Regions from separate parts of the Klebsiella sp. WP3-W18-ESBL-02 genome, predicted to be linked through region 2. Evidence: predicted binding sites of a transcription regulator. Region 2 holds the regulator's gene; the other holds the start of a gene.
The links. Region 2 encodes PurR, which represses purine synthesis genes. Its sites were predicted from a motif close to CANGCAAACGTTTGCNTG; they were not measured.
Positions count from the first base shown of each region.

Region 1: the regulator PurR is predicted to act here: its motif matches at 6,976-6,993, upstream of carA (glutamine-hydrolyzing carbamoyl-phosphate synthase small subunit).

Region 1 is NZ_AP021972.1:4,306,259-4,316,616, forward strand. Features, by position in the region: gene H7R56_RS20780 (6-phospho-beta-glucosidase) at 1-1,033, shown strand, start outside; gene celB (PTS cellobiose transporter subunit IIC) at 1,083-2,432, shown strand; gene carB (carbamoyl-phosphate synthase large subunit) at 2,493-5,717, opposite strand; gene carA (glutamine-hydrolyzing carbamoyl-phosphate synthase small subunit) at 5,736-6,884, opposite strand; gene dapB (4-hydroxy-tetrahydrodipicolinate reductase) at 7,340-8,161, opposite strand; gene H7R56_RS20805 (alanyl-tRNA editing protein) at 8,417-9,049, opposite strand; gene H7R56_RS20810 (LysR family transcriptional regulator) at 9,142-10,050, shown strand; gene rihC (ribonucleoside hydrolase RihC) at 10,051-10,358, opposite strand, start outside.
Region 2 is NZ_AP021972.1:2,348,069-2,358,426, forward strand. Features, by position in the region: tRNA gene H7R56_RS11095 (tRNA-Val) at 1-71, opposite strand, end outside; tRNA gene H7R56_RS11100 (tRNA-Val) at 76-152, opposite strand; gene zinT (metal-binding protein ZinT) at 451-1,080, shown strand; gene mdtK (MdtK family multidrug efflux MATE transporter) at 1,127-2,500, opposite strand; gene H7R56_RS11115 (riboflavin synthase subunit alpha) at 2,752-3,387, shown strand; gene cfa (cyclopropane fatty acyl phospholipid synthase) at 3,430-4,578, opposite strand; gene punC (purine nucleoside transporter PunC) at 4,878-6,071, opposite strand; gene punR (DNA-binding transcriptional activator PunR) at 6,184-7,095, shown strand; gene purR (HTH-type transcriptional repressor PurR) at 7,114-8,139, opposite strand; gene H7R56_RS11140 (cytochrome bd-I oxidase subunit CydH) at 8,434-8,523, shown strand; gene H7R56_RS11145 (MFS transporter) at 8,682-9,848, shown strand; gene sodB (superoxide dismutase [Fe]) at 9,925-10,358, opposite strand, start outside.

The sequences.
Region 1 (10,358 bases), 2.0 Mb from region 2:
GGCCCGCGCCGCCGATGAGCGTCTGGGCTTAAGTCACAGGCTGCTGGGCCAGGAAACCACCGGCGTGGGTGGCTTCGCCAAAGCGCTGCGCACGATTCCCGTGATGCTGGATATCGCCAGACGCGTTGAACGCCTGGCGCCGAATGCATGGATCATCAACTTCACCAATCCGGCGGGCATTGTGACGGAAGCGGTGTCACGCCACAGCAAAGCGAAGATTATCGGCCTGTGCAACGTGCCGGTCACTATGCATCACATGATTGCCGACATGCTGAAGCTGCCTTACGACGACGTCTCGCTGCGCTTTGCCGGCCTGAATCATATGGTTTGGGTGCATCAGGTGCTGGCCGCGGGTCGCGATGCGACCGACGAGGTTATCGAAATGCTATGCGACGGCGAGCAGCTGTCGATGAACAACATCAAGGCCATTCCGTGGCCACCGGAGCTACTGCGTGCGCTGCGCGCCATTCCCTGCCCGTATCACCGCTATTTCTGGCAGACTCGCACCATGCTGGAAGACGAGCTGGCGGATGCCGACAGCAAAGGCACCCGCGCCGAGCAGGTGATGAAGGTCGAAGCGTCGCTGTTCGAACTGTACGCCGACCCGCATCTGGACAAGAAACCAGAGGAGCTGAGTCAGCGCGGCGGTTCGTTCTACTCCGAAGTGGCGGTACAGCTTATTAACGCACTGCACAACAATCTTGGCATTGAGATGGTGGTGAACACCGCCAACAACGGTGCCATTCAAGGACTGCCGGACGACGCGGTGATAGAAACCAACTGCCTGATTGATGCGCTGGGCGCGCATCCGCTGGCCTTTGGCAAACTGCCGCCGCTGATGAACGGCCTGACCCTGCAGGTGAAGGATTTTGAGCGTCTGACCATTGATGCCGCCGTATATGGCGATAAGCAAAAAGCGCTGCTGGCGCTGGTCGCCAACCCGCTGGTCGCCGATGTGAATCTGGCATCGGCGCTGGTCGATGAAGTACTCACCATCAATAAAGCGTGGCTGCCGCAGTTTAGCCAACAATAAATACAACAATAGCCCGGTCGGCAACGTCTGCGCCGGGCAGGGGGTGTCTGTGAATAAGTCGATAATAGATAAATACGTTTTACCGACCGCGCTCAAAATCGCCGGACAAAAACATGTGCTTTCGGTGCGTGACGGGATCATCCTGAACATGCCGTTTATGCTGATAGGCTCGTTTTTCCTGATCTTCGCCTATCTGCCAGTGCCGGGTTACGGCACGCTGATGACCGAGCTTTTCGGCCCAATGTGGCAGGAAAAAGTGCTCTATCCGGTGAAAGCGACCTACGACATCATGGCGCTGATCTCCAGCTTCGGTATCGCCTACCGCCTGGCAGAGAAGTACCGCACCCTCGACCCGCTGACCGCCGGGGCCGTCTCTCTGGTGGCCTTCGTGATGACCATTCCGCAGCACATCATGTTTACCCCTGCGGGCAGCGATGTGGCGCAGCTGGTGAAAGGCGTGATGCCGATGGGCCAGATTGGCAGCCAGGGGTTGTTCGTGGCTATCCTGATTGCCCTGCTCTCAACGGAAATCTACCGCTTCGTTAACGACCGCAACCTGGTCATTCGCATGCCGGAAGGCGTTCCACCGGCGGTGGCAAAATCCTTCCTCGCGCTGATCCCAGGATTCTGCGTGCTGGCGGTGGTGCTGGCGCTGCGTCTGCTGGTAGAAGCAACGCCGTTTGGCGATATCAACACCATGATTACCGAGCTGGTCGGTATTCCGATGAGCCACGTCGGCGGCTCGCTGCCGGGGATGATTATTTCAGTGCTGCTGATTGGCATTCTGTGGATGCTCGGCCTGCACGGCGACACCATCGTGCTGGTGTTTATCCGCCCGGTCTGGCTCAGCAACATGTCCGAAAACCTGGAAGCGTTCCAGAACGGCCTGCCAATTCCCCACATTATCACCCAGCAGTTCTACGACCTGTGGATTGCGCCGGGTGGTACCGGGGCGCTGTTAGGGCTGGTTATCTTTATGATCCTGCGCAGCCGCAGCGTGCAGATGAAGCAGCTCGGTAAAATTGCCGCACCGGGCAGCCTGTTTAACATCAGCGAGCCGATGGTATTCGGTATTCCGATTGTGATGAACCCGTACCTGGTGGTGCCGTTTATCCTGACGCCGGTGGTGCTGGTGATTGTCTCCTACGTGGCGATGACCACCGGTTTAGTGGCCAAACCGGCCGGAATTGCGCTACCGTTCACGACGCCGATTGTGGTCAGTGGATACCTGGCGACCGGCGGGCATATCTCCGGTTCGGTGCTGCAAATCGTCAACCTCGGGATTTCGCTGGTGATGTATTACCCGTTCTTCCGCATCTGGGATAACCTGAAATTCCGCGAAGAGCAGGCCAGTAAGTCGCAGCAGACCACCGCGGCGATGCCAGCAACGGAACAGTAACCAGGATATAAAAACAAAAACGCCGGGCATCTGCCCGGCGTTTTATTTTATTGCTCGCACTTATTTTTTAATCTGCGCGTGCATTTCCTGTACGGAAGTGACTTTGTCTTTAGCGTCCGCATTCAGCGCCATTGCCGTCGCGAAGCCGCCGTTCAGGGTAGTGTCGTAATGCACCTTGTACTGCAGCGCGCTGCGGCGAATCAGCTTGGAGTCTTCAATCGCCTGACGACCTGCGGTGGTGTTGATGATGTAGGTGTATTCGCCATTCTTGATACGGTCCTGAATGTGCGGACGACCTTCATGCACCTTGTTCACCAGGCGCGGGTTGATACCCGCTTCACCCAGTACAATCGCGGTACCGTGGGTTGCATCCAGCTCGAAGCCCTGTTTCAGCAGCTTAGCGGCCAGGTCAACCACGCGCTCTTTGTCGCCTTCGCGAACGGAGAGCAGCGCACGGCCCTGTTTCTTCATGGTGGAGTTACTGCCGAGTTGAGCCTTAGCGAACGCTTCCGCGAAGGTACGGCCTACGCCCATCACTTCCCCGGTAGAGCGCATTTCTGGCCCTAACAGTGGGTCAACGCCTGGGAATTTGTTGAACGGCAGCACCACTTCTTTCACCGAGTAGTACGGTGGGATGATTTCTTCGGTCACGCCCTGCTGCTTCAGGGTTTTCCCTGCCATCACGCGCGCCGCCACTTTCGCCAGCGGTACGCCGGTCGCTTTGGAGACGAACGGTACGGTACGCGCCGCACGCGGGTTGACTTCAATCAGGTAGACTTCGTTGTCTTTCACCGCGAACTGCACGTTCATCAGGCCGCGAACCTGCAGCTCGAAGGCCAGCTTCTGCACCTGCTCACGCATCACGTTCTGAATTTCCTGGCTCAGCGTGTAGGCTGGCAGGGAACACGCGGAGTCACCGGAGTGAACGCCAGCCTGCTCGATGTGCTCCATGATGCCGCCAATCAGCACCATTTCGCCGTCGCAGATGGCGTCGACGTCGACTTCAATCGCATCGTCCAGGAAGCGGTCCAGCAGCACCGGCGCGTCGTTGGAAACGCTGACGGCGGTCTGGAAGTAGCGCTTAAGGTCAGCTTCGTCGTAGACGATTTCCATCGCACGGCCGCCGAGAACGTAGGACGGACGCACCACCAGCGGGTAGCCAATCTCTTTTGCCTTCTCAACCGCTTGTTCAATCGCGGTCACGGTGGCGTTGGCTGGCTGTTTCAGCTTCAGACGGTCAACCGCATGCTGGAAGCGCTCACGGTCTTCTGCGCGGTCGATAGCATCCGGGCTGGTGCCGATCACCGGTACGCCTGCGGCTTCCAGTTCACGCGCCAGCTTCAGCGGGGTCTGGCCGCCGTACTGTACGATAACGCCCTTCGGCTTCTCGATGCGCACGATTTCCAGCACGTCTTCCAGGGTTACCGGCTCGAAGTACAGGCGGTCGGAAGTGTCATAGTCGGTAGAGACGGTTTCCGGGTTACAGTTGACCATGATGGTCTCGTAACCGTCTTCACGCAGCGCCAGCGAGGCGTGTACGCAGCAGTAGTCAAATTCGATACCCTGACCGATACGGTTCGGGCCGCCGCCGAGGACCATGATTTTATCGCGGTCTACGGAAGGATTGGACTCGCACTCTTCTTCATAGGTGGAGTACATGTAAGCGGTGTCGGTAGCAAATTCCGCCGCACAGGTGTCCACACGCTTGTAGACCGGGTGCAGGTTGTACTGGTCACGCAGCTTGCGGATTTCCGCTTCGCGGACGCCCGCCAGTTTTGCCAGACGCGCATCGGCAAAGCCTTTGCGTTTCAGGTGGAACAGGAAGTCAGCGTCGAGGCCGTTGATACCCACTTCCGCCACTTTCTCTTCCAGACGCACCAGCTCTTCAATCTGTACCAGGAACCAGCGGTCGATGTTGGTCAGGTTAAACACGCCATCGACAGAGAGGCCCGCGCGGAAGGCATCGGCGATGTACCAGATACGCTCAGCGCCTGCGTCTTTCAGTTCGCGGCGGATTTTGGTCAGCGCTTCAGGGTCATCGAGGCTCACTTTCGGGTCGAAGCCGGTCGCGCCCACTTCCAGACCGCGCAGCGCTTTCTGCAGGGATTCCTGCTGCGTGCGGCCAATCGCCATCACTTCACCGACAGATTTCATCTGCGTGGTCAGACGGTCGTTAGCGCCAACGAATTTCTCGAAGTTGAAGCGTGGAATCTTCGTCACAACGTAGTCGATGGACGGCTCGAAGGAAGCCGGGGTACGGCCGCCGGTGATGTCGTTCATCAGTTCATCGAGGGTGTAACCCACTGCCAGCTTGGCAGCCACTTTAGCAATCGGGAAGCCGGTCGCTTTCGAGGCCAGCGCCGAGGAGCGGGATACGCGCGGGTTCATTTCGATAACAATCAGGCGACCGTCTTTCGGGTTCACCGAGAACTGCACGTTAGAACCGCCGGTTTCTACGCCGATTTCACGCAGTACCGCCATCGAGGCGTTACGCATGATTTGGTATTCTTTGTCGGTCAGGGTCTGCGCTGGCGCCACGGTGATGGAGTCACCGGTGTGGATGCCCATCGCATCGAAGTTTTCGATAGAGCAGACGATGATGCAGTTGTCGTTTTTATCACGCACCACTTCCATCTCGTACTCTTTCCAGCCGATCAGCGATTCATCAATCAGCAGCTCGTTGGTTGGCGAGAGATCCAGACCGCGTTCACAGATTTCTTCGAACTCTTCGCGGTTGTAGGCGATACCGCCACCGGTGCCGCCCATGGTGAAGCTTGGACGGATGATGCATGGGAAGCCGACGTCAGCGGCAACCGCCAGCGCCTCTTCCATGGTGTGCGCGATACCGGAACGCGCGGTGTCGAGGCCGATTTTCTTCATCGCGACGTCGAAACGGCGACGGTCTTCTGCTTTATCAATCGCATCAGCGGTAGCACCAATCATGGTCACGCCGAACTCTTCCAGCACGCCCTGACGCTCCAGCTCCAGCGCACAGTTCAGCGCGGTCTGGCCGCCCATGGTCGGCAGCACCGCATCCGGGCGCTCTTTTTCGATGATTTTACGCACCACTTCCCAGTGAATCGGCTCGATGTAGGTGGCATCGGCCATTTCCGGGTCGGTCATGATGGTGGCCGGGTTGGAGTTCACCAGAATGACGCGGTAGCCCTCTTCGCGCAGCGCTTTACACGCCTGGGCACCGGAGTAGTCAAACTCACACGCCTGACCGATAACAATCGGGCCCGCGCCCAGAATCAGGATACTTTTTATGTCTGTACGTTTTGGCATGGCTCTTATTACTCCTGATTATTTCGCGGACTGACGGTATTGCTCAATAAGCTCGATAAAGTGGTCGAACAGCGGTGCCGCATCGTGCGGGCCTGGGCTCGCCTCTGGGTGGCCCTGGAAGCTGAACGCCGGTTTATCGGTACGGTGAATCCCCTGCAGGGTACCGTCGAACAGAGATTTGTGGGTCACGCGCAGGTTGGCTGGCAACGAGTCTTCATCAACCGCAAAGCCGTGGTTCTGCGCGGTGATCATCACCACGTTCTTATCCAGGTCTTTCACCGGGTGGTTACCACCGTGGTGACCAAACTTCATTTTGATAGTCTTCGCACCGCTCGCCAGCGCCAGCAGCTGATGGCCGAGGCAGATGCCAAACACCGGAACGTTGGTCTGGAGGAATTTTTCAATCGCGTCGATGGCGTAGTCGCACGGTGCCGGGTCGCCAGGGCCGTTAGACAGGAACACGCCGTCTGGATTCATCGCCAGCACTTCTTCAGCGGAGGTTTTCGCCGGCACCACCGTCAGGCGGCAGCCGCGGTCAACCAGCATACGCAGGATGTTGCGCTTCGCGCCAAAATCGTAGGCAACGACGTGGAACGGCAGCTCTTCTTCGGACCTGGCTTCCGGCAGGTCACCCGCCAGCGTCCAGCTACCCTGCGTCCAGCTGTAGGATTCAGCCGTGGTCACTTCTTTTGCCAGGTCCATACCGTTGAGGCCCGGGAACGCTTTGGCGTTTTCCAGCGCCAGCGCGGCATCGAGGTGGTCACCCGCGATGATGCAGCCGTTCTGAGCGCCCTTCTCGCGCAGCAGTCGCGTCAGCTTACGCGTATCGATATCGGCAATCGCCACGATGTTATGGCGTTTGAGGTAAGAAGAGAGGTCTTCGGTGTTGCGGTAGTTGCTGGCAATCAGCGGCAGGTCGCGAATAACCAGACCCTGAGCGTGAACCTGAGAGGACTCTTCATCGGCGGCGTTGGTGCCGACATTACCGATATGGGGATAAGTAAGGGTGACGATTTGGCGAGAATAGGAAGGATCAGTGAGGATTTCTTGATAACCGGTCATTGAAGTATTGAAAACGACTTCCCCAACCGCCGAACCCGTTGCCCCTATGGCCCGACCGTAAAACTGGGTTCCGTCTTCCAGAACCAATAGCGCTGACTTAATCAAAACACCCTCCAGAGAATATTTACTCGCTTTATTTGCATATTAATTCATAACAATGGCACAAATCAATGCAAATCTGCTTACCGATGAATTTCTGGCAAACGGCGGCATTCTAGTGACAGCCTCGGCAAATGTCTACCTTAAAGGACAATTTTTATTATTATTTTGCGCCACTGGATAACTAAGCCGCCTCCAGGCATCAAAATGATCAACTAACTAAGAGGAGAAAACGCTTGTGGAGCAGGAAGATTGTTAAATCATGAAGAAGAGCGCAAAAAAGTAGACCAGATGGTCAAAATTTACATTTAACCAACACATTTATGATAGATAACCTATAAAAACAGGTATCTCAATGTAAAATCATAAAATTAAAGATAAAATAAAGGGCAATAAAATATTGCCCTGTGTAATCAAGCAATTATGACTACAATAACCACATCACGATGGGTAATAAATACTTATAGTTCATTCAAATTCAACACATCACGCATATCAAAAAGACCATTTTTCTTTGATTTAAGCCAAAGAGCCGTTCTTACCGCACCGTTAGCAAACGTCATGCGGCTGGAAGCCTTATGCGTAATCTCCACGCGTTCACCAATATCGGCGAACATCGCGGTATGTTCACCGACAATGTCACCCGCACGGACGGTAGCAAAACCAATCGTGCCCGGTACGCGTTCTCCGGTATAACCTTCACGCGAGTAGACCGCGCAGTCTTTCAGATCTTTATCCAGCGCCCCGGCGATCGCTTCACCCATCGCCAGTGCCGTACCTGATGGCGCATCCACTTTGTGGCGGTGGTGCGCTTCAATAATTTCGATATCGGTATAGTCGCCCATCACCTTCGCCGCTTTCTCCAGCAGCTTCAGCATCACGTTGACGCCAACGCTGAAGTTAGCGGCAAATACGATAGCAATGTCCTGAGAGGCATCACGAATGGCCTGTTTACCGGCATCATCAAACCCGGTGGTGCCAATCACCATCCCCTTCCCATGCTGGCGGCAGAAAGCCAGATGCGTCAACGTGCCTTCCGGACGGGTAAAGTCGATAAACACGTCAAAATCATCTTTTACCGCTTCCAGGCTGCTCTGAACGGTGACGCCTGCTTTCCCTGCCCCCGCCAGTTCACCGGCATCGCTGCCCAGTAAGCTGGAGCCTTCACGCTCCAGCGCCGCACCCAGTTGTACCCCTTCCATCGCCATCGCGGCCTGGATTAACTGCCGTCCCATGCGGCCACCGGCGCCGGCAATGGCGACGCGGATTTGTGCATCATGCATAGCTATTCTCTTTTGTTAAAATTGCGTAAATCGTTTTCAGAGTAACCAGCGCACAACAGGGTCGCCAGCCGAAAACGCCGATAATTAGAATTTAATGATAAACAGAGAGGAATATCAGTAAAAGACATGATTCATCCCACAGGATGAATCATTGCCGCGATGCAGGAAAGAAGTCAAACGCACTCAGAATGATGCGTAAGCCTGGGGAAATGACGCCAAAGCCATCGTAAACCAATCGATTAGCGTGATTACTTTTCAGGGCAGTAACGTGTAGTGAACGAGCATCTGCCCTTTTTTCATTTTCACATCGCTAATCTTTACCTCACCAATATCGGATAGCCGCGCAACGTGCGTCCCTCCGCAAGGATAGGCGGGAAGATCGCCAAAACCGACCCGGCGTAATTCTCCCTCTACGCTGACCTTGCGCGGGAGATCGGCCAACTGCCATGCGCTGATTATCGCCAGCAGCGCCTGGGCCTCAGGCAGCGCGCTTTGTGCCGCAGGCACAAACGTGATCCGTCCTTCACCAGGCCAGTGGTGTGCCTTCACCGGCTGCCAGCCGCAGCGCTCTCCGGCCAGGCCAATCAGATGTCCGGCGGAGTGCAGTCGCGCGTGCTGCTGGCGGACGGAGGCATCCACACGAAGAGTGACCGGCCCCAGCGGCAACGGCTGCGATACGATATGCGCCACGCTGTCGCCGCGTGCGACAACGCCTTCCACCGGCGTCTCATCAATCCAGCCTGCGTCCGCTGGCTGCCCGCCGCCCTGCGGATGGAACAGCGTACGGTCCAGCTCGACGGCGTAGCGGCCGTCGGCTTCTGGCATGCAGCGCAGCACGCATGCCGGCGCTTGAGTATCATCGCGGGTGTAATAAAGTCGTTCGGTCATGGTTGTTCTCCTCTTGATGAGCAGAGTATATTCACTTTACCAACGGTGATAATCCCGCTCTCATTCAATGCATCTTTGCCTGGTATGCACAAATGAATCCAAACCTGCTTCCCGATCTGGCCACCTTCGTGCTGATCGTTGACCACGGTAGCTTCTCTGCTGCCGCCAAAACGTCGGGCGCGACGCCTTCGGCTATTAGCCGCAGCGTTACCCGTCTTGAACGCGCGCTCGGCAGCAAACTGCTACACCGCACCACCCGCAAACTGGCGCTGAGTGAAACAGGAAAAATGGTGTATGAGCACGCACAGGAGATGCTGAACGCCGCACAATTGGCACTCGACTCCGGCAGCAGCCAGCAGCAGATCGCGCAGGGGAAACTCACGCTCAGCGTGCCCAAAGCGGTGGGGCGTTTTGTTATCCATCCGCTCATGGCCGAATTTTTTACGCGCTTTCCACAGGTGGACGTTTGTCTGCGGCTGGAAGACCGGTATATGGATTTGATTGACGATGGCGTCGACCTGGCGCTACGCATCAGCCAGTCGCCCTCTCCCGGCCTGTACGGCCGCCCGCTAATGCCGGTCAGCCACGTTATTTGCGCCACTCCGGAGTATCTGCGCCAGCACGGCATGCCGGAACACCCGCAGGCGCTGCGCGACCATTGCTGCATCAGCCTTGGCGAGACGCCCGCTGATTCACGCTGGAAGTTTCGGCGCGGCGAAACCATGGAGACGATTCAGACCCACGGGCGCTATGCCGCTAACCATACCGGCGTGCGGCTGGATGCGGTAAAGCATCATCTTGGTATCGGCAGCCTGCCGCTGTTCACCGCCCGCGAAGCGCTCGCCAGCGGAGAGATTGTGCAGGTTCTGCCGGATTGGGAATTTATCAGCGACTACAGCGGCGAGCTGTGGCTACTGTGGACGCGCAATAAGCATATGCCCGCCAGAATGCGGGCCATGATTGATTATCTGAGTGAAAAACTGCCGCAGTATGGCGAGTGATTACGGCGCACGGGCAAAAACTTCAGCCACCCACTGACGGAACCCCTCCACGTCCAGCGCCAGCGCCACCTGCGCGTTGGCCGGCTGTCCCAATCGCCCTTCGATATCCACCACCGTCGTGCCCGCCGTGTATTGCCCCTGAGTTTCTACCGCCACAAAGCAGCTTTGCAGCGTAAACAGTTCGGGGCGCACCAGCCAGGCAATCGCGCACAGGTCGTGCATGCGCAGGCCGCTCTGCATGCTGCCGCTGCGGTAGTGGCTGAACAGCGCGTGAAGCATGGCGCCGGTTTTATTCAGCGCGGGCAGAG
Region 2 (10,358 bases):
GTTTAATTGGACTCGAACCAACGACCCCCACCATGTCAAGGTGGTGCTCTAACCAACTGAGCTATAAACGCATAATGGTGCGTTCGATTGGACTCGAACCAACGACCCCCACCATGTCAAGGTGGTGCTCTAACCAACTGAGCTACGAACGCATTGTTGCTTGCGGCAACGGGGACGAATATTAGCGGCAGCGGCGGGTTGTGGCAAGTGGAAAATGTGTGATTTCACGCGACTGGAGAACTTTTGCCCATCTCTGACGCATTTTTCTTCGCTTTACAAAATACGTTGATCTCGCTGGCTTTTATTCCCCCCACTTTTGACGCTTTTTATCACTCCTGCCGCTGCCGGCCATTTTTGTCATCGATGGTTGAAAATGGAAATGTAATGTTATAACGTTTTGCATCCTGTCAATATCACAGAAGGAAGAGGCGAGTGAAGCATCTGGGAAAAATGGCGCTAGCGATGGGCGCGCTGCTGATGAGCGGGCAAACATGGGCCCATGGACATCACGATCACGGCAAGCCGTTGTCGGAAAAAGAGCAGAAGGCAGCAGAAGGCATTTTTGACGTCAGCGACGTGAAGGATCGCCCGCTTGAGGACTGGGACGGCGTGTGGGAGTCGGTGAATGCGCTGCTGCTGTCCGGCGAGCTCGATCCGGTTTTCCGCCAGAAAGCGCAAAAAGACCACAGCAAAACGTTCGCGCAGATTAAAGAGTATTACCGTAAAGGTTACGCGACGGACGTGAACATGATTGGCATTGAAAACGGCGTCATGGAGTTTCACGTAGGTGACAAGGTCAGCGCCTGCCAGTACCGCTATGCCGGGCACAAGGTGTTAACCTACGCGTCAGGCAAAAAAGGGGTGCGCTATTTGTTTGAGTGTCAGGATGCCAAAAGCGCTGCGCCGAAATACGTGCAGTTCAGCGATCACACGATCGCGCCGCGTAAATCCGCACATTTCCATATCTTTATGGGCAACCAGTCGCAGGAAGCGCTGCTGGCTGAGATGGATAACTGGCCGACGTACTATCCGTACCAGCTCACCAGCAAGCAGGTTGTAGAAGAGATGCTGCACCACTAAGGTACGGCCCGCGCCGCGTGGGTTCACGGCGGCGCGGGCGGGGCAATTAGCGTGCCGCGCGTTGTAAAATAACCGCCGCAGGCTGACGCTGAAGGAAACGCATTCTGAGCATCATCATGATTGCGGCCGAGGTCAGACCAATAATGAAGCCCCACCAGAAACCCGCCGGACCCATGCGCTCAACCACCAGATCGGTCAGCGCGAGCACATAGCCGCACGGCAGGCCCAGCACCCAGTAGGCAATAAAGGTGATAAAGAAGATGGAGCGAGTATCTTTATAACCGCGCAAAATTCCGCTGCCAATCACCTGAATGGAGTCGGAGATTTGATACAGCGCTGCCAGCAGCATCAGCTGTGCCGCCAGCGTCACCACTTCCGGGTTATCGTTATAGAGCAGGGCGATATGGGTCCGCATCAGCGTCGTGAATACTGCCGTACAGACGGCCATGCATACGCCGACGCCCAGGCCGGTGCGGGCAGAAACCTGTGCGTCGGGCGTTGAACCCTGGCCCAGACGGAAGCCTACGCGAATCGTCACCGCTGCCGCCAGCGACATCGGCAGAACGAACATCAGCGAGCTGAAGTTGAGCGCAATCTGATGGCCAGCGACATCCACGATCCCCAGCGGAGAGACCAGCAGTGCGACAACCGCGAACAGCGTCACTTCGAAGAACAGCGCCAGCGCAATCGGCAGCCCCAGAGTGGTCAGCCGCTTCAGAATGGTGAGGTCCGGGCCGCTAAAACGCGCGTGGTGACGAATATCTCGCATCGAGCCTGCGTGGCGGACGTAGTACAGCATGCTGAAGAACATCACCCAATAAACCGAGGCGGTTGCCACACCGCAGCCAACGCCGCCGAGTTCCGGCATCCCAAAATGCCCGTAAATAAAGATATAGTTCACCGGAATGTTCACCAGCAGGCCGATAAAGCCCATGACCATGCCGGGCTTGGTTTTCGCCAGCCCTTCACACTGGTTACGTGCTACCTGGAAGCAGAGATAGCCCGGCGCGCCCCACAGCAGCGCACGCAGATAACCAACGGCTTTGTCGGCCAGCGCCGGGTCAATGTTATGCATGGCGCGGATAATATGGCCCGCATTCCACAGGACAACCATGATCAGCAGCGAGACAAAACCGGCCAGCCAGAACCCCTGGCGAACCTGAAGCGCGACGCGGTCGCGTCGGCCGGAGCCGTTAAGCTGGGCGATAACCGGCGTCAGCGCCAGCAGGAGGCCGTGGCCGAAAAGAATGGCGGGTAGCCAGATAGACGTGCCGATCGCCACGGCGGCCATATCGGTGGCGCTGTAACCGCCGGCCATCACCGTATCAACGAACCCCATGGCCGTTTGTGCTACCTGCGCAAGGATAACCGGGATAGCCAGAGCTAATAACTGACGCGCTTCGCTAAAGTACTTCTGCACGTGAACACCTGTATTGTTGTTATTTATTCTCGCCGTACGCCGTGTACGGGAGACAGATAAGCCGCCTTAACCGGCAGCAAGAAGAATAAATAGAGGAATTGCTCCGATATTGTAGCGGGGATTTGCTATTAATCTAGTCAAAAAAAGGGGGGAGCGGCGCGGAAGGTGGCAACCTGTTTTATCAACTGCTATTGTGCGTAGCAGATGAACCGGTAGCGATGCCGGCACGATGATTAATAGGAGTTGACGATATGTTCACGGGTATTGTGCAGGGCACGGCAAAAATCGTGTCTATTGATGAGAAACCGAACTTCCGCACCCACGTAGTAGCGCTGCCAGAATCTATGCTGGCCGGGTTGGAAACCGGGGCTTCGGTTGCACACAACGGCTGTTGCTTAACGGTCACGGAAATCAACGGCGACCAGATTAGCTTCGATCTGATGAAAGAGACGCTGCGTATTACCAACCTTGGCGATGTGAAGGTTGGTGACGTCGTTAACGTTGAGCGCGCGGCGAAGTTCAGCGACGAAATTGGCGGCCATTTGATGTCGGGTCATATTATGACCACTGCGGAAGTGGCTAAAATTCTGACGTCTGAAAACAACAAACAGATTTGGTTTAAAATCCAGGACCCGTCGCTGATGAAATATATCCTCTACAAAGGATTTATCGGCATCGACGGTATTAGCCTGACGGTAGGTGAAGTCACGGCGACGCGTTTTTGCGTGCACCTGATTCCAGAGACGCTGGAGCGCACGACGCTGGGAAAAAAACGTCTGGGTGACCGCGTGAATATCGAGATCGATCCGCAAACGCAGGCGGTAGTGGATACCGTTGAACGCGTGATGGCCGCGAAAGAGGCTGCCGCGCAGGCGGTAGCAGAATAACGGAAAACGCCTGCGCCGGGTGGCGCAGGCGTCAATGCCGGATTACCGCGCGACGCGCAGACCTTGTTCAACCCCACGGGAGAACATAACCTGCCACAGCTGAATATCACGCGCACGGAAGGCTCCCGCACAGGCGTTAAGATAGTAGCTGAACATGCGTTTGAATCGTTCAGAATAATTGTCGGCGATTTCCGGCCAGCTGGCGAGGAAACGGCTATGCCAGGCCATGAGCGTGGTATCGTAGTCGGCACCAAAGTTGTGCCAGTCTTCCATCACGAAGTGTGGTTCGCTGGCGACGGCAATCTGGCGCACGGACGGTAAACAGCCATTCGGAAAGATGTATTTGTTGATCCACGGATCGACATTGTTGTCGGTTCTTTTCGAACCAATGGTGTGCAGTAAAAACAACCCATCGGGCTTGAGATTGCGGTCAACGACGGAGAAATAGGTGTCGTAGTTTTTTGGCCCAACGTGCTCAAACATGCCGACGGACACGATGCGGTCGAACTGATCGTTTAAGTCGCGGTAGTCCTGGAGCAAAATCTCAACGTCCAGCCCTTCACAACGCGCCTGCGCCATCTTCTGCTGTTCAGCGGAAATGGTGACGCCCTTGACGGTCACGCCGTAGTTTTTCGCCATATAGGCTGCCAGGCCACCCCATCCGCAGCCGATATCCAGCACGCGCATTCCCGGCGCCAGCTGCAGCTTCTGGCAGATAAGCTCAAGCTTGGCCTGCTGGGCTTGCTCGAGGTTTTCAGCCTCTTTCCAGTAGCCGCAGGAGTATTGCATGAAAGGGTCGAGCATGCGGCTAAAGAGATCGTTGCCGAGGTCGTAGTGCTCTTTGCCCACCTGCCAGGCGCGTCTGCGGCTCTGGAGGTTAAACAAACGCGCACCGGCCACGCGCAGCGTATCTTTGAAATGATGGGGGAGTTGGTTTTCAAGTCCGGCGCGCAGTACCTTGTCGAAGAAGATATCCAGACGATCGCATTCCCACCAACCGTCCATATAGCTTTCGCCAAGACCCAGCGAACCTTCCTGTAAAACTCGTTTAAAAAGACGCGGATTTTTAACCTGAATATCGCAGGAGGCATTGCCGTTAATTTCAATGCCTGCTCGGTTTAGCAGCTCGCTAACGATACGATACCAGTCGTCATCCGGTACGCTTACTTCTTCTATACACGATGAGCTCATAGCTTCTCCATCCCGACCTGATGATCAGAACCTTAAAACAGCGTAGACGCTTTTTTCTGGTTTGTGAGAAATGTCACGAAAAATTCGTGAGCCTGCTATCCGACGTAGCACAGAGGAAGGGAAGAACCCCTTGCCGAAAGCCAATCCGTGGTTTAAGGGGAAGCCGTCCTGCTCCCGCATAATAAGTTCAATGTATACTAATTATGTGATGCCGATCCAGTATAGGACGCTAAGTGCCTTGATTCAACAAAAAAACTTAGCGCCCTAATCATTTATGGAGGTATTGATGCGAGGAATATTCAGACGTGGGACGCAGCGGCGTCAGCCTGGCGTTCGGCGCGACGGGCGGCGCGCTGCATGCCGTAACCGATACCGGCCAGCACTACGGTTACCAGCATCACGCTGGTAGTGGTAAGCAGCGGAGTCGCAATCAGTGTCGATACCGCCAGGCTGGCCAGGAAGCACAGACCGAGCTGAAGCGTATTTTGCAACGCCGCCGCGCGACCGGTGGCCTGTGGGAACGGCTTCAGCGCCTGTGCCACGACGATCGGATAGATAGCGCCGTTAGCGGTGGCCATCACGCAGAACGGAATCAGCAGTGCGCTCAGCGACACATCCCGGGCCAGGCCGACGGCCCAGGTTCCCACGACGCTCAGTGCGAACCCGACAAGCAGCCATGGCAGCAGCTGTGAACCCTGCCATTTTTGCAGTGCGGCGCGACAACCGTAGCCACCAATCAGGAACGCGATTGTCTGCGGCACATAGCTCAGGCCAATGACGGTCGGGCTATAGCCCATTTCGTGCAGGATAAACGGCGAGCCGGTCAACCAGGCAAAGAAGCTGGCGGAGCAGGCGGCGTAGATAAGTACGTTACCGCGATAGTCTTTACTGCGCAGCAGGCGCATAAACGTCAGCTTTTCTCCGTTGACGGCGTGCTTTTTGTGCGCGGGCTTGAGACGAAAAGCCGGCAGCATCAGCACCAGCGTGATAATAAACAGCGTCGCAAAGATGGCCTGCCAGTCAAAGTGGACCAGGAGCCAGCTGCCAAGCAGCGGTGCCAGCGCGGGTGACAGCCCGACGAGCGGCATGATGGTTGCGAAAATGCGGTTAGTACGCTGGGCCGGATAGTAGTCGGTGACCATTGCCTGCCAGGTAACGGCTGCGGCGCATACACCGACCGCCTGCACAAAGCGCAGCACCAGCAGGGTAGTGCCGTCACGGACCCACAGCATCCCCAGACAGCCCACGGCGAAAATGGTTAAGCCCGCCAGCAGAATGGGTTTGCGGCCATAGCGGTCAGACAGCGGCCCCCACAGCAGCTGCGCGACGGCGAAGCCGGCCAGGAACAAACTCAGGCTGGCGCTGACCGCCGAGGCCGGCGTTTGCAGGTCTTGCTGAATGGCAGCAAAAGCAGGCAGGTACATGTCGGTGGCCAGAAAACCCAGCACGCTCAGCCCCGCGAGCCAGACTAAAAATCCTTTCCCAGGTTGCATAAATTGCCCTTTATTATCTGATATTAACCTTGCCGCCGAGTGTAGAGAGTGCATTCAGGGTTGTGAAACGCTAATATTTGAGCCATGGATTCAAATTTTTTGCAGGCAGAAAATGTGGTCTGAATATTCTCTTGAAGTCGTTGATGCGGTAGCGCGTAACGGTAGCTTTAGCGCCGCCGCGCAGGAACTGCATCGTGTGCCTTCTGCGGTAAGCTATACGGTACGACAGCTGGAAGAGTGGCTGGCTGTACCGCTGTTTGAACGCCGTCATCGCGACGTGGAATTAACGCCTGCCGGGGCATGGTTCCTGAAAGAAGGGCGGTCTGTTATCAAAAAAATGCAGATCACCCGCCAGCAGTGCCAGCAGATTGCCAACGGCTGGCGTGGCCAGTTGGCGATTGCCGTTGATAATATTGTTAAGCCACAGCGTACGCGCCAGCTGATCGTCGATTTTTACCGTCACTTTAGCGACGTTGAGCTGATTGTTTACCAGGAAGTCTTTAACGGCGTATGGGATGCGCTGGCGGACGGCCGCGTCGAGCTGGCGATTGGCGCCACGCAGGCGATTCCGGTCGGGGGGCGCTTTGCTTTTAGGGATATGGGAATGCTCAACTGGCACTGCGTGGTGTCCAGCGCACATCCGCTGGCGCGTCTGGATGGGCCGCTCAGCGATGATGTACTGCGCAACTGGCCGTCACTGGTGCGCGAGGATACCTCACGTTCGCTGCCTAAGCGTACGACCTGGCTGCTGGATAACCAAAAACGCGTGGTGGTGCCGGATTGGGCGTCGTCAGAAACCTGTATTTCCGCCGGCTTATGTGCGGCGATGGTGCCGGGGCATCTGGCTCAGCCATGGCTGGAGAGCGGAGAGTGGGTCGCACTGACGCTGGAGAACCCGTTCCCGGATGCCGCCTGTTGCCTCACGTGGCAGCAAAGTGAAGCGTCACCGGCATTAAGCTGGCTGCTGGAGTATCTGGGGGATAGTGAGACGCTGAACGAGGAGTGGCTGCGAACGCCCGTATAGGGCGCTCGCAGAACGCGATTAACGGCGGTAGTCGCGATATGGACCGTCGGCCACAGAACGACGCTCAATCAGGCGCGGGTGCACCTCAATTGACTGTGACTCTTCGCGCTTGCTGACGATGCGATCCATCAGCATGTTAAAGGCCGTTTCGCCAAGCGAGTCCTTCGGCTGATGGATAGTGGTCAGCGCGGGGGTGAAGAAACGTGAGTTACGCACGTTATCATACCCGATCAGCGAAATATCCTGCGGCACGCGCAGCCCCATTTCATCGGCGGCACACAGTGCGCCCATGGCCATAATATCGCCGCCGCAGAAGATGGCGGTTGGGCGCGGGTGCTGGGACAGAATCTGCTGCATCGCCCGGTAGCCGGATTCTGGTTCAAAGTCGCCCTGAACAATCCAGTTTGCCGGTACGTTAATCTGCGCTTCTTCCATCGCTTTCATAAAGCCTGCCAGACGGCCTGCGCCGGTATTGCGCTCCAGCGGGCCCGGGATCACGCCGATATCGCGATGGCCGCGTTCGATCAGATAGCGGCCCGCCATATAACCGCCTTCGAAGGCGTTATCGATAACCGAGTCGGTAAAATCGGCTTTGGCTTCGCCCCAGTCCATCACCACCATTGGAATGTGACGATACTCTTCCAGCATGGAGAGCAGTGACTCCGGGTATTCTGAGCACATGACCAGCAGACCGTCGACGCGCTTTTGCGCCATCATTGACAGGTACGCGCGCTGCTTCTCAAGATTGTTCCACGCGTTGCCGAGGATCAGGGTATACCCTTTCTGGAAGCAGTTTTTCTCTACGGCCTCAATAATTTCGGCAAAATAGGCTGCTTCACTGCTGGTGGCCAGCAAACCAATGGATTTGGTGTGGTTGACCTTCAGGCTGCGGGCAACGGCGCTCGGCGAGTAGTGCAGTTCTTTAATCGCCGCCCAGACCGCTTCACGCGTCTCTTCGGCGACAAAACGCGTTTTGTTAATTACATGTGATACGGTTGTAGTGGAAACGTTTGCGCGCTTCGCTACATCTTTAATTGTTGCCATTCCATCTCACTCCAGACCCTGGCCTGCCCCTGAAAAAATCGAAAGGAAAACGTTTGCCTTCACACACCCTGACGCAATTTTGTGAATTGCGATTCGCCGGGAAAACGATACAGGACGACAGGAGGGGGTCAATGGCCGGTACGCTTATAAATAAGCGTCGAATTTTGACGTATCCCGACGCAAAGTGGAAGAGCAAAAAACAACATCCTGCTAAATCTGTGAAGATTTTTACGATTATCTGTGCAAAAATGAGTAAGCTCAGTTTCACTGTGGCAATAAAAAGGAGAAAAATTGATGAGTACCGAACTTAAGCTGTCGCTCACCACTACCATTATTACGCTTGCGCTCATTGTTGCCGCTGCACTGACCGCCGTATTGCATTAATTCCTCCGGTGAGGGAGTTCGCTCCCTCCCGTCAATTGTTATCAAATTAGCAATAATCTTTTGCTGTTTTGTACACTTCTGATTTTCTGTGATTGATGTCATGCTTTTGCCCTATGTTGTCATGCCGCCAGCTGTGCGCGGCCAACCGGAGTTTTTGCATGAAAGTCAATTATCCCCTGCTTGCCCTGGCGATTGGCGCCTTTGGCATAGGGACCACCGAATTTTCGCCCATGGGGCTGCTGCCGGTCATTGCGAAGGGCGTTGACGTCTCTATTCCCGCCGCTGGAATGTTGATCAGCGCCTACGCCGTGGGCGTGATGGTCGGGGCCCCGCTGATGACGCTGCTGTTGTCTCATCGCGCGCGGCGCAATGCGCTGATTTTCCTGATGGCGATTTTTACCCTTGGTAACGTGCTGTCGGCTATCTCGCCTGACTACACCACGCTGATGCTGTCGCGCATTATTACCAGCCTCAACCACGGCGCGTTCTTTGGTCTGGGGTCGGTGGTTGCCGCGAGCGTTGTGCCGAAGCATAAGCAGGCGAGCGCGGTAGCGACCATGTTTATGGGCCTGACAATTGCCAATATCGGCGGCGTTCCGGCGGCGACCTGGCTGGGTGAAACCATTGGCTGGCGCATGTCGTTCCTGGCGACCGCTGGCCTTGGGATTGTCGCCATGGCGGGGCTGTGGCTGTCGCTGCCGAAGGGTGGGGCAGGGGAAAAACCGGACGTTAAGCGTGAGCTGGCGGTACTGGTGCGCCCACAGGTACTTTCTGCCTTACTGACCACCGTGCTCGGCGCTGGTGCGATGTTTACGCTTTATACCTACATTTCGCCGGTATTGCGGACCCTGACGCACGCCACGCCGGGATTTATTACGTTGATGCTGGTATTGATTGGCGTTGGCTTCTCTATTGGCAACTTCCTTGGCGGCAAATTTGCTGACCGCTCGGTTAGCGGTACGCTCAAAGGTTTCTTGCTGCTGCTGATGGCCATTATGCTGGCCATTCCCTGGCTGGCGCAGAGCCAGGTGGGGGCGGCGTTTAGCATGGTGGTGTGGGGCGCGGCAACGTTTGCCGTGGTGCCGCCGCTACAGATGCGCGTGATGCGGGTAGCACACGAAGCGCCGGGGCTTTCGTCGTCGGTGAATATTGGCGCGTTTAACCTCGGTAATGCGCTGGGGGCCGTGGCCGGCGGTGCGGTTATATCGGGCGGGCTGGGCTACAGCTTTGTACCGGTGATGGGGGCGATCGTTGCTGCGCTGGCGCTGGCGGTCGTGTTCTTCAGCGGCCGTCGCCGTGGTGCGCAGGCGCTGGTCAGCGAGTAAAAAAAACGCAGAAGGCAAGCCTTCTGCGCGATGGCATATCACCCGGCGAAGCATGGCAACGCCGGGTTTTTTGTGCTTACGCAGCCAGATTTTCAGCCACGAACGCCCAGTTCACCAGAGCCCAGAAGTGCTCCAGGTAGTTAGGGCGGGCGTTGCGGTAGTCAATATAGTAAGCATGTTCCCACACGTCGACGGTCAACAGCGGCTTCGCGTCGGTGGTCAGCGGGGTGCCGGCGTTAGACGTGGATACGATGGCCAGAGAACCGTCAGCTTTCTTCACAAGCCAGGTCCAGCCTGCGCCGAAGTTTTTCACTGCGGCATCGGTAAACTGGGCTTTGAAGTCGGCGAAGCTGCCGAAGGATTTGTTAATCGCTTCTGCAACGGCACCGGTCGGTTCGCCACCGGCGTTCGGCGCCAGGCAGTTCCAGTAGAAGGTGTGGTTCCAGACCTGAGCCGCGTTATTGAACACGCCGCCTTCAGAGGTGCGTACGATCTCTTCGAGCGTTTTAC